Regions from separate parts of the Streptomyces sp. NPDC005017 genome, predicted to be linked through region 1. Evidence: predicted binding sites of a transcription regulator. Region 1 holds the regulator's gene; each other region holds the start of a gene.

Region 1 (4,242 bases):
GAGGACATGCCCGCATGTTGTCACGTCCTTCGAACAAGTCCGAATCGGGACTTCCGGGAGGCATAGGCCTGTGGCACGGGTGGCTTTCACCTGTTTGCGAGAGCCACCCGAGCCGTACGGCGAAACCGTCGGGCGCCGTCGGTCAGCGACCGTTGAACGCGTCCTTCAACCGCCAGAACAGTCCCTGCTGCCCCGGCTGACCGTGCCCGCCCGGGGGCCGACCCCCGGACCCCCGGCAGCCGGCCCGACACCCGTCAGCGACCGTTGAACGCGTCCTTCAACCGCGAGAACAACCCCTGCTGCCCCGGCTGGAACTGTCCCTGGGGGCGTTCCTCGCCGCGGAGTTTGGCCAGCTCGCGCAGCAGGCGCTCCTGCTCCGGGTCGAGCTTGTTCGGGGTCTGGACCTCGACGTGGACGATGAGGTCGCCGCGGCCGCCGCCGCGCAGGTGCGTGACGCCCCGGTTGTGCAGCGGGATCGACTGGCCGGACTGGGTGCCGGGCCGGATGTCGACCTCCTCCATGCCGTCGAGCGTCTCCAGCGGCACCTTCGTGCCGAGGGCCGCCGCCGTCATCGGGATGGTCACCGTGCAGTGCAGGTCGTCGCCGCGCCGCTGGAACGTCGAGTGCGGCAGCTCGTGGATCTCGACGTAGAGGTCGCCGGCCGGACCACCGCCGGGGCCGACCTCGCCCTCGCCGGCGAGCTGGATCCGGGTGCCGTTGTCGACACCGGCCGGGATCTTCACCGTCAGGGTCCGGCGGGAGCGGACCCGGCCGTCACCGGCGCACTCCGGGCACGGGGTCGGCACGACGGTGCCGAAGCCCTGGCACTGCGGACAGGGCCGCGAGGTCATGACCTGGCCCAGGAAGGACCGGGTGACCTGGGAGACCTCACCACGGCCGCGGCACATGTCGCAGGTCTGCGCGGAGGTGCCCGGCGCCGCGCCCTCGCCGCTGCACGTGGTGCAGACGATGGCCGTGTCGACCTGGATGTCCTTGGTCGTGCCGAAGGCCGCCTCGTCGAGCTCGACCTCGATCCGGATCATCGCGTCCTGGCCGCGCCGCGTACGCGAACGCGGGCCGCGCTGGGACGCCGTGCCGAAGAACGCGTCCATGATGTCCGAGAAGTTGCCGAAGCCGCCCGCGCCGAAGCCCGCGCCCGCGCCGCCGGCCTGCGAGAGCGGGTCGCCGCCGAGGTCGTAGACCTGCTTCTTCTGCGGGTCCGACAGCACCTCGTAGGCGGCGTTGATCTCCTTGAACCGCTCCTGGGTCTTCGGGTCCGGGTTCACGTCCGGGTGCAGCTCGCGCGCGAGCCGCCGGAAGGCCTTCTTGATCTCATCCTGCGACGCGTCGCGACGCACGCCGAGAACGGCGTAGTAGTCCGTGGCCACTTACGACTCCGCCAGGATCTGTCCGACGTAACGTGCCACTGCGCGTACCGCTCCCATCGTTCCCGGGTAATCCATGCGGGTCGGTCCGACCACGCCGAGCTTGGCGACTGCCTCGCCGCCCGAACCGTAGCCCACCGACACCACCGACGTGGAGTTGAGTCCCTCGTAGGCGTTCTCGTGACCGATGCGCACGGTCATGCCCGAATCCCCCGCCTCGCCCAGGAGCTTGAGGAGCACGACCTGCTCCTCGAGGGCCTCCAGGACGGGACGGATGGTGAGGGGGAAGTCATGTCCGAAGCGCGTCAGATTGGCGGTGCCGCCGATCATCAGCCGCTCCTCGGTCTGTTCGACGAGCGTCTCCAGGAGGGTGGAGAGGACCGTCTGGACCGTGCCGCGGTCCTCCGGTTCGAAGGCCTCCGGCAGATCCTGCACCAGCGGGGGCACATCCGTGAAGCGCCGGCCCGCCACCCGGCTGTTCAGCCGCGCCCGCAGATCCGCGAGCGAGGCCTCGCCGAACGGCGCCGGGCAGTCGACCATCCGCTGCTCGACCCGGCCGGTGTCGGTGATCAGCACCAGCATCACCCGGGCCGGGGCCATCGACAGCAGCTCGACGTGCCGGACCGTGGACCGGGTCAGCGAGGGGTACTGCACGACGGCCACCTGCCGGGTGAGCTGCGCGAGCAGCCGCACCGTGCGGGCCACGACGTCGTCGAGGTCGACGGCGCCGTCGAGGAAGTTCTGGATCGCCCGCTTCTCGGGGGCGGTGAGCGGCTTGACCTCGGCGAGCTTGTCGACGAACAGCCGGTAGCCCTTGTCGGTCGGGATCCGTCCGGCGCTGGTGTGCGGCTGCGCGATGAAGCCCTCGTCCTCCAGGGCCGCCATGTCGTTGCGCACGGTCGCCGGGGAGACGCCGAGGTTGTGGCGCTCGGTGAGGGCCTTGGAGCCGACCGGCTCCTCGGTTCCGACGTAGTCCTGGACGATGGCGCGCAGCACCTGGAGCCTTCGTTCACTGAGCATCGCGCACACCTCCAGCAGTCGTCACCCTGGCGCTCTGTCCCTCTGTTGCCCCCGCCTGGCACTCGGAACATGGGAGTGCCAGCCTCACCGGCCCAGTGTACGGCTGTCGGGTGGCCCCCCGGCAAGACCGGTCCCGTACGACCGTGCCCCGCGAGGGCGTCACCGTTAGCGTCGCGGTATGACGGTGACTTGGGAAGACCTGGGATGGGAGCCGCTGGCCACAGGGGTCGGCCGGTGCCGGCTCCCGGTGTGGGACTGCACGGCGGGGCTGGTCCTCGGAGACGGCGCGGCGCTCCTGATCGACGCGGGTTCGAGCCTGTCTGAAGGGAAACTGCTGCGGACGCGGGCCGCATGGCTGGCCGGCCGCGATGTGACCCATCTCGCGCTCACCCACCCCCACTTCGACCATGTCTTCGGCGCTGCGGCGTTCCCGGACGCGGAGGTGTTCGGCGCGGTGGGTGTGGACGGGGCCCTGACCGGGGCCCGCGCGGGCGACGAACTGCGCGCGGACGCGGTGCGCCACGGTCTGGACGCCGAGGCGGCGCGCGAGGCCTCGGCCGCGCTGGCCGCGCCCCGCCACCACGTCACCGGCGAGTGGACCCTGGACCTGGGCGGCGGCCGCCAGGTCCTGCTGGCCAACGTCGGCCCCGGCCACACCGCCCACGACCTCGCGGTCCTGGTCCCCGGTTCGCCCGAGGTCGTCTTCTGCGGCGATCTGGTCGAGGAGTCCGGCGAGCCGCAGGCGGGCCCGGACGCGGTGCCCTCCCGCTGGCCGGACGCGCTGGACCGGCTGCTCGCCCTGGGCGGCGAGGACGCGCTGTACGTCCCCGGTCACGGAGCGGTGGTGGACGCCGCGTTCGTCCGGCGGCAGCGGGACGAGCTGGCGCGGCGGTTCGGCGTGTCGCCCTGACGGGGCCCCGGCTTCTCCTATCGTCATCCGAATGCGCCAGTACTCCGCCGACCTCACCCCGCCGTGGAAGAAGCCCCAGCCGGTTCCCGAGGTCCCGGCCGAGCCGGGTCTGGTGGTCGAGGAGCCCGGCACCGGCTTCTGCGGCGCGGTGATCCGCTGCGAGGCGGGCACGGTGACCCTGGAGGACCGCTTCGGCAAGCACCGCGTGTTCCCGCTGGAGCCGCGCGGCTTCCTGCTGGAGGGGCGGGCGGTGACGCTCGTGCGCCCGTCCTCCGCCCCCGCCCGCCCCGCCCGTACGGCGTCCGGTTCGGTGGCCGTGCCCGGCGCCCGCGCGCGGGTGGCCCGGGCCGGGCGGATCTACGTGGAGGGCCGCCACGACGCCGAGCTCGTCGAGAAGGTCTGGGGCGACGACCTGCGGATCGAGGGCGTGGTCGTGGAGTACCTGGAGGGCGTGGACGACCTCCCGGCGATCGTCGCGGAGTTCGCCCCCGGTCCGGACGCCCGCCTCGGCGTCCTGGTGGACCATCTCGTGCCGGGCTCCAAGGAGTGGCGCATCGCGCAGGAGGTGACCGGCGAACACGCCCTGGTGGTGGGCCACCCCTACGTCGACATCTGGGAGGCCGTGAAACCGGCGTCCCTGGGGATCGCCGAGTGGCCCCGCGTCCCGCGCGGCCAGGACTGGAAGACGGGCGTGTGCCGGGCCCTGGGCTGGCCGCCGGAGAACACCGGCGCGGTGTGGCAGGCGATCCTGGGACGGGTCGGGTCGTACAAGGACCTGGAGCCGGAGCTGCTGGGCTGCGTGGAGCGGCTGATCGACCATGTGACGGTGCCGGTCGAGCCCTGAGGCGGGGCGCGGCCGGGGCTCCGGCCGTCTGGTGGACCCTGGAGCTCCGGCGCCGGCCGTCCGGTGGGCGCCGAGGCAGGGCT
Region 2 (4,242 bases), on a different contig from region 1:
GAGGCCGCGCGCGCCTTCGGGTTCACCACGCTGTCCTGCTCCTCCACCGGCAACCTCGCCGGTGCCGTGGGCGCCGCGGCGGCCCGCGCCGGCTTCCGGTCCTGTGTGTTCATCCCGCACGACCTGGAGCAGGGCAAGGTCGTCATGGCCGCGGTCTACGGCGGCGAGCTGGTCGGCATCGAAGGCAACTACGACGACGTCAACCGCTTCTGCTCCGAGCTCATCGGCGACCCGGCCGGCGAGGGCTGGGGCTTCGTCAACGTCAACCTGCGGCCGTACTACGCGGAGGGCTCCAAGACCCTCGCGTACGAGATCTGCGAGCAGCTGGGGTGGCGGCTGCCCGACCAGATCGTCGTGCCGATCGCGTCCGGCTCGCAGCTCACCAAGATCGACAAGGGCCTCCAGGAGCTGGTGAGGCTGGGCCTGGTCGAGGACCGGCCGTACAAGATCTTCGGTGCCCAGGCCGAGGGCTGCTCGCCGGTGTCCACCGCCTTCAAGGCCGGGCACGACGTGGTGCGGCCGCAGAAGCCGGACACCATCGCCAAGTCGCTGGCCATCGGCAACCCGGCCGACGGGCCCTACGTCCTCGACATCGCCCGCCGCACCGGCGGCGTGGTGGAGGACGTGACGGACGGGCAGATCGTGGACGCGATCAAGCTGCTCGCCCGGACCGAGGGCATCTTCGCCGAGACGGCCGGCGGCGTGACCGTCGGTGTGACGAGGAAGCTGATCGAGAGCGGTGTCCTCGACCCCTCGCTGACGACCGTGGTCCTGAACACCGGTGACGGTCTGAAGACCCTCGACGCGGTGGCCGGCACCGGTCTGACCGCCACCATCCGCCCCAACCTGGACTCCTTCCGAGAGGCTGGCCTTTCATGAGCGTGACCGTCCGCATCCCCACCATCCTGCGCACCTACACCGGTGGTCAGGCGGAGGTTCCCGCCGAGGGCGCGAACCTCTCCGAGGTCATCGCCGACCTGGAGAAGAACCACACGGGCATCGCCGCCCGGGTCCTGGACGACCAGGGCAGGCTGCGCCGGTTCGTGAACGTGTACGTCAACGACGACGACGTGCGCTTCGAGCAGGGCCTGGAGACCGCCACGCCGGACGGTGCCGGCGTCTCCATCATTCCCGCGGTCGCCGGCGGCTGATCCCGCCCGCAATTACCTTCGGTAACGGTGGTAACTGAGAGTTCATCGAATTGCCCCCTCCGCGAGAGAAGCGGAGGGGGCAATTCTGCATGGTTGAGCACGGTAGAGTTGGGGAAGCCGCCCCTTTCGTATGCCGGACGCATATGAGTTCCGCCAGGCGTTCCGTCGGGGAACCGACGAGAAGTGGCCAAACTGTGCGGCGGTTTTGCGTCGTTCATCCCCTTTGTGTGGCCCGACTTGCCCGGAATTCGGGTGAATTCTCGGTAAACTCCCGACCGGTCGCGTCCTGAATTCTCGTCCGATTGACCTGTTGCAGACGGCAGTTGGACAGATACATTCAGCCGCGGTCGACGCGTTCCGGCGCACGCCCCCGGGTATGGGGGGTGAGGTCTGACCCGGGTCCGCGAAGTGCGGATCTGTGCAAGGGCCAGTAATAGGGGAGTTAGGCATGGCTCAGGGCACCGTCAAGTGGTTCAACGCGGAGAAGGGGTACGGCTTCATCGCGGTCGACGGTGGTGCGGACGTCTTCGTCCACTACAGCGCGATTCAGATGGACGGCTACCGCACCCTGGAAGAGGGCCAGCGGGTCGAGTTCGAGATCTCGCAGGGTCAGAAGGGCCCGCAGGCCGACATGGTTCGCGTCACCGCCTGAACGTTCTTTCTTTGTGAAGGGCCCGCACCCGTGAGGTGCGGGCCCTTCGCTCGTGTGCGCCCGTCCGTGCGCCCGCCCGTGTGCGCCCGCTCGTGTTCGCGTGGGGCTGAGAGCCGCTTCCGATCCCCTGGAGCCGCTTGCACTCGGCAGGGGCGAGTGCTAATCATTGGCGTTAGCACTCTGAAGGTGAGAGTGACAACGAGGACCGGGTCGGTGAGGCCCGCAGGCCGTGTGGGGCAAGGAACCACGGGGCCCGCGAGCCGTCCGTCGCGGGCGCGGGCGCGGTCCGAAGGAATCACCCCCAGTCCTGGAGGGACCACTTCACATGGCCAAGATCATCGCGTTCGACGAGGAGGCGCGGCGCGGCCTCGAGCGCGGCATGAACCAGCTCGCGGACGCCGTCAAGGTGACGCTCGGCCCCAAGGGTCGCAACGTCGTCCTCGAGAAGAAGTGGGGCGCCCCCACGATCACTAACGATGGTGTCTCCATCGCCAAGGAGATCGAGCTCGAGGACCCGTACGAGAAGATCGGCGCCGAGCTGGTCAAGGAAGTCGCCAAGAAGACGGACGACGTCGCCGGCGACGGTACGACCACCGCCACCGTCCTCGCCCAGGCGCTCGTCCGCGAGGGCCTGCGCAACGTGGCCGCCGGTGCCAACCCGATGGCCCTCAAGCGCGGCATCGAGAAGGCCGTCGAGGCCGTCTCCGGCGCCCTGCTCGACCAGGCCAAGGAGGTCGAGACCAAGGAGCAGATCGCCTCCACCGCCTCCATCTCCGCCGCCGACACGCAGATCGGCGAGCTCATCGCCGAGGCGATGGACAAGGTCGGCAAGGAAGGCGTCATCACGGTCGAGGAGTCGCAGACCTTCGGTCTGGAGCTCGAGCTCACCGAGGGCATGCGCTTCGACAAGGGCTACATCTCCGCCTACTTCGCGACCGACATGGAGCGCATGGAGGCGGTGCTCGAGGACCCGTACATCCTCATCGCCAACTCCAAGATCTCCTCGGTCAAGGACCTCCTCCCGCTGCTGGAGAAGGTCATGCAGTCGGGCAAGCCGCTGCTGATCATCGCCGAGGACGTCGAGGGCGAGGCCCTGTCGACCCTGGTCGTCAACAAGATCCGCGGCACCTTCAAGTCCGTCGCCGTCAAGGCCCCGGGCTTCGGTGACCGCCGCAAGGCCATGCTCGGCGACATCGCCATCCTCACGGGCGGCGAGGTCATCTCCGAGGAGGTCGGCCTCAAGCTGGAGAACGCGTCCCTGGACCTCCTGGGCCGCGCCCGCAAGGTCGTCATCACCAAGGACGAGACCACCGTCGTCGACGGCGCCGGCTCCTCGGAGCAGGTGGGCGGCCGCGTGAACCAGATCCGCGCCGAGATCGAGAACAGCGACTCCGACTACGACCGCGAGAAGCTCCAGGAGCGCCTGGCCAAGCTCGCGGGCGGCGTCGCGGTCATCAAGGCCGGTGCCGCCACCGAGGTGGAGCTCAAGGAGCGCAAGCACCGCATCGAGGACGCCGTGCGCAACGCCAAGGCGGCCGTCGAGGAGGGCATCGTCGCCGGTGGCGGCGTGGCCCTGCTCCAGGCCTCCCAGGTGTTCGAGAAGCTGGACCTGGAGGGTGACGAGGCGACCGGCGCCAACGCCGTGAAGCTCGCGCTCGAGGCCCCGCTGAAGCAGATCGCCGTCAACGGTGGTCTCGAGGGCGGCGTCGTCGTGGAGAAGGTGCGCAACCTGGCCGTCGGCCACGGTCTGAACGCCGCCACGGGTGAGTACGTCGACATGATCGCCGAGGGCATCATCGACCCGGCGAAGGTGACGCGTTCCGCGCTGCAGAACGCCGCGTCGATCGCCGCGCTGTTCCTCACCACCGAGGCCGTCATCGCCGACAAGCCGGAGAAGGCCGCCGCGCCCGCCGGTGGCGGCATGCCGGGCGGTGACATGGACTTCTGATCGGCCCACGGGTTCGATCGACCGTCCTGCGGACCGAGGGCGGCACCCCCCGAGAGGGGGGTGCCGCCCTCGGGCGTGTCCGGCGTCACAGCCGGACGGGACTGGGAATGCGCGGACCGGCGTGAGAACTTACTTAAGGCAGTGCAACGATGCACGCGCACATACCAACCGGTTAGCCGAGCACGTCCCGAGGAGCCCCCGCATGACCGCCACCGCCACCGAGTCCGCCGCCTCCCGCGCGGCCGAGATCCTCTCCCGGCCCGTCTCGATCAACGGCCTGACCGTCCCGAACCGCATCGCCATGGCGCCCATGACCCGTATGTTCTCGCCCGGCGGTGTGCCCGGCGAGGACGTCGCCTCCTACTACGGCCGCCGGGCCGCGGCAGGCGTCGGCCTGGTCGTCACCGAGGGGACGTACGTCGGCCACGACTCGGCGGGACAGAGCACCCGGATCCCGCGGTTCCACGGGGAGGAGCAGCTGGCCGGGTGGG
Region 3 (4,242 bases), 490 kb from region 1:
CTGGACAACATCCGGCGCGAGATGCTGATGTGGCGCGGGGCGTTCGACTTCGCGTTCACCGTGGAGGACCTGGTCTGCGAGGGCGACCGGGTCTGTGTGCGCTGGTTCTGGAAGGGCACCAACAAGGCCGACTTCCTCGGCATCCCGGCCACCGGCAAGGAGTGCACCATGACCGGCACGACGGTCTTCCGCTGCGGCGGCGACGGCAAGATCGCCGAGGGCTGGTGGGAGTACGACCGTCTGGGCCTGATCTCCCAGCTGGGCGCGCTGGACGCACTGGAGCAGTAGGGCTCGCGGCGGGCTCCGCTGCCTGACAGCCGGAAGGCCCGGCACCCCCAACCGGGTGCCGGGCCTTCTGGTGGTGCGTGGTGCGTCAGTGCGAGTGGCCGTGGCCGTGGCCCGCCTCGGCCGGCTCCTCTTCCTTCTTCTCGACGACCAGGGTCTCGGTCGTCAGGAGGAGGGAGGCGATGGAGGCGGCGTTCTCCAGGGCGGAGCGGGTGACCTTGACCGGGTCGATGACGCCCTGCTTGACCAGGTCGCCGTACTCGCCGGTGGCGGCGTTGTAGCCGTTGCCCTTCTCCAGGTCGGCGACCTTGGAGACGATGACGTAGCCCTCGAGGCCGGCGTTCTCGGCGATCCAGCGCAGCGGCTCGACGGCGGCGCGGCGGACGACGGAGACACCGGTGGCCTCGTCGCCGGTCTTGCCGAGGTTGCCCTCGAGGACCTTCACGGCGTGGACGAGCGCGGAGCCACCACCGGAGACGATGCCCTCCTCGACCGCGGCGCGGGTCGCGGAGATGGCGTCCTCCAGACGGTGCTTCTTCTCCTTCAGCTCCACCTCGGTGGCGGCGCCGACCTTGATCACGCACACGCCGCCAGCCAGCTTCGCGAGGCGCTCCTGGAGCTTCTCGCGGTCCCAGTCGGAGTCGGTGTTCTCGATCTCGGCCTTGATCTGGTTGACGCGGCCCGCGACGTCCTCGGAGTTGCCCGCGCCGTCGACCAGCGTGGTGTCGTCCTTGGTGACGGTCACGCGGCGGGCGCTGCCCAGCACGTCCAGACCGGCCTGGTCGAGCTTGAGGCCGACCTCCTCGGAGATGACCGTGGCGCCGGTGAGGACCGCCATGTCCTGGAGCATCGCCTTGCGGCGGTCACCGAAGCCGGGGGCCTTGACCGCGACCGCGTTGAAGGTGCCGCGGATCTTGTTCACGACGAGGGTGGACAGGGCCTCGCCCTCGACGTCCTCGGCGATGATCAGCAGCGGGCGGGAGCCACCGGACTGGATGACCTTCTCCAGCAGCGGCAGCAGGTCCTGGATCGAGGAGATCTTGCCCTGGTTGATGAGGATGTAGGGCTCCTCCAGGACCGCCTCCATGCGCTCCTGGTCCGTCACGAAGTACGGCGACAGGTAGCCCTTGTCGAAGGCCATGCCCTCGGTGAAGTCCAGCTCCAGGCCGAAGGTGTTGGACTCCTCGACGGTGATGACACCGTCCTTGCCGACCTTGTCCATCGCCTCGGCGATGAGCTCGCCGACCTGCTGGTCCTGGGCGGACAGCGCGGCGACGGCGGCGATGTCGGACTTCTCCTCGATCGGCCGGGCGGTCGCGAGCAGGTCCTCGGAGACGGCGGCGACGGCCGCGTCGATGCCCTTCTTCAGGGCGGCCGGGGAGGCGCCGGCGGCGACGTTCTTCAGGCCCTCGCGGACGAGCGCCTGGGCCAGCACGGTGGCGGTGGTCGTACCGTCACCCGCGATGTCGTTGGTCTTGGTCGCCACCTCCTTCACCAGCTGCGCGCCGAGGTTCTCGTACGGGTCCTCGACCTCGACCTCGCGGGCGATGGTCACACCGTCGTTGGTGATGGTGGGGGCGCCGAACTTCTTGTCGATCACGACGTTGCGGCCCTTGGGACCGATCGTCACCTTGACCGTGTCCGCAAGCTTGTTGACGCCACGCTCAAGGGCGCGACGGGCGTCCTCGTCGAACTTCAGGATCTTCGCCATGGCAGCGGTAGCCCTCTCGGAAAAGTCTGGGGTAAAGAAACTGCGCCCCGGGCGCCCGGCTACTCATCGGTCGCGGGGGCCAGGGGCGCAGTGGAAAGCAAAGGTGCTTCGCGGGAAGCGAGGTGTTTACTTCTCGATGATCGCGAGAACGTCGCGAGCCGAGAGAACGAGGTACTCCTCGTTGTTGTACTTCACCTCGGTGCCGCCGTACTTGCTGTACAGGACCACGTCGCCGACCTGGACGTCGAGCGGCAGACGGTTGCCGTCCTCGAAGCGGCCCGGGCCCACGGCGAGGACGACGCCCTCCTGGGGCTTCTCCTTCGCGGTGTCCGGGATGACCAGGCCGGAGGCCGTGGTCTGCTCGGCGTCGAGCGGCTGGACCACGATGCGGTCCTCGAGCGGCTTGATGGCAACCTTGGAGCTGGTGGTCGTCACGATCCGACCTCCCCCTTCGGAGATCTCACGGGGTTAACTGTCTGAGGTGGCGACCAGGTGGATCCGTCGTCGCGGGTGCCGGACCTGCCCGTCGCGTGTTTGGCACTCTCCGGTGGGGAGTGCCAGAGCCGAGACTATGACCGGGGTTAGCACTCGGTCAAGCGGAGTGCCAATTGACGTCCGGCGCGGCGCGTTCTCTCCAGGCGCTCACAGGTAGTCCTCCAGCCTCCCCACCGTCAGCCCGTGCCGCTGGATCTCCCGCAGCACGGCGGCCGTACGGTCGCGCAGGGGCGGGTCGGCGGGGTCGTGGGAGGACAGCGAGACGATCGCGCCGGGGGCGAGCCCTGCGGGGGCGCGGGTGCCGGTGACGGTCGCGCTCCAGCGGACGACCGCCGCGATGCCGCAGTCGGCGGCGGCCCGCAGCGTGATGGTGTCGTAGGCGCCGTGCGGCGGGCGGACCGTGCGCAGCCTGCGAGGAGGGCGGTCAGGGCGAGCGCGGCCGCGATCGGGTGCCTCACCCTCACAGGTAGTCCTCCAGCCGTGCGACCGCGTAGCCCTCGTCCGTCACCTTGCGCAGGAACCGGCGGATCATGTCGGACATGGTGCCCTTCCACTGGTCCTTGCCGCGGAAGTGGCTGAGGACGATGTCGCCGGGGTGCAGGGCGCGGTCCGGCTCGCGGTACTCCCAGCGGTCGACGAAGACCTCCTGGTTCCACAGCGGGGCGTACTTCAGGCCGCAGGCCTTAGCGGCGCGCAGGGTGTCCCGGTTGTAGCTGCCGAAGGGCGGGCGGAACAGCACGGGGCGCTTGCCGTAGCGCTTCTCGATGACGTCCTGCATGCCGCAGATCTCGTGCTTCTGGCGGGCGTAGGACAGGGCGCGCATGTACGGGTGGTGCAGGGTGTGGTTGTTCAGGACCACGCCCCGGTCCTGCATCCGCCCGAAGTACCCGTAGTCCTCCTTGACCAGGTAGTCGCTGAGGAAGGCGGTGTACGGGATCTTCAGGTCGCTCATCATCCGCAGGAAGGCCGGGTCCTTCTCGGCGCCGTCGTCGATGGTGAGGAAGACGACCTTGTCCCTGGTGGGGACGGTGGTGAAGACCGGGGGGAGGCCCAGCTCCTCGTGGCCGTCGACCTCGAAGCCCCTGCGGGTGCCGATCACCGGCTTCCTCGCGGGCGGGGCCGGGGGCGTCAGCGGCATGCGGGTCAGCCCCCAGCGCCTGGTGGCGGCCGCGCGGGCGGTGTGGTCGGCGCGCAGGCGGTCGGCGTAGGAGTCCAGGGCGCGCGCCGGGGGCGCCTCGAGGTGCGGCTGCTGCCCGGGGGCGGGCCGCGCCGCGGAGGCCTCGGGGCCAGCGCCCTCGGCGCATCCGGAGGCGATGGCGGAGGCGACGAGCACGGCGAGCGCGGCGCGGACGCGCGGCACGCGAGGAGCGGGCCTCCGCCGGCGCCCCGCGGAACGTCCCCGGCGGCCGGAGGGACCCCCGCCGCCGCCCCCTGCGGCATCGCGGAACCGTTCGGCCCGTGACCCGTCCGGGCCGCCCCCGGAGAAACCACCCGCCCCGGACTCCAGAACACCCGCTCCCCCGGACCCCGGGCCGCCCGCTCCCCCGGACCCCGGGCCGCCCGTTCCTCCGGGCCCCGACCCACCCGCCCCACCGGACCCCAGACCACCCGCTCCCCCGGACGCTGGGCCGACCGTTCCCCCGGACCCCGACCCGACCGTTCCCCCGGACGCCGGGCCGACCGCTCCCCCGCGCCCCGACCCGACCGTTCCCCCGGACGCCGGGCCGACCGCTCCCCCGCGCCCCGACCCG

The links. Region 1 encodes HrcA, which represses chaperone genes, less so after heat shock. Its sites were predicted from a motif close to TTNGCACTCNGNNNNNCNGAGTGCNAA; they were not measured.
Region 2: the regulator HrcA is predicted to act here: its motif matches at 1,940-1,966, upstream of groL (chaperonin GroEL).
Region 3: the regulator HrcA is predicted to act here: its motif matches at 2,578-2,604, upstream of groES (co-chaperone GroES).

What each region holds. Positions count from the first base shown of each region.
Region 1 covers NZ_JBIALD010000001.1:513,023-517,264, reverse strand. Annotated here, with positions in the region: gene ACFYR0_RS02190 (nitronate monooxygenase) at 1-8, opposite strand, end outside; gene dnaJ (molecular chaperone DnaJ) at 255-1,388, opposite strand; gene hrcA (heat-inducible transcriptional repressor HrcA) at 1,389-2,405, opposite strand; gene ACFYR0_RS02175 (MBL fold metallo-hydrolase) at 2,584-3,315, shown strand; gene ACFYR0_RS02170 (DUF3097 domain-containing protein) at 3,347-4,159, shown strand.
Region 2 covers NZ_JBIALD010000010.1:121,502-125,743, forward strand. Annotated here, with positions in the region: gene thrC (threonine synthase) at 1-879, shown strand, start outside; gene ACFYR0_RS17475 (MoaD/ThiS family protein) at 876-1,151, shown strand; gene ACFYR0_RS17480 (cold-shock protein) at 1,600-1,803, shown strand; gene groL (chaperonin GroEL) at 2,129-3,751, shown strand; gene ACFYR0_RS17490 (NADH:flavin oxidoreductase) at 3,954-4,242, shown strand, end outside.
Region 3 covers NZ_JBIALD010000001.1:23,984-28,225, reverse strand. Annotated here, with positions in the region: gene ACFYR0_RS00090 (ester cyclase) at 1-288, shown strand, start outside; gene groL (chaperonin GroEL) at 374-1,996, opposite strand; gene groES (co-chaperone GroES) at 2,123-2,431, opposite strand; gene ACFYR0_RS00075 (polysaccharide deacetylase family protein) at 2,952-3,851, opposite strand.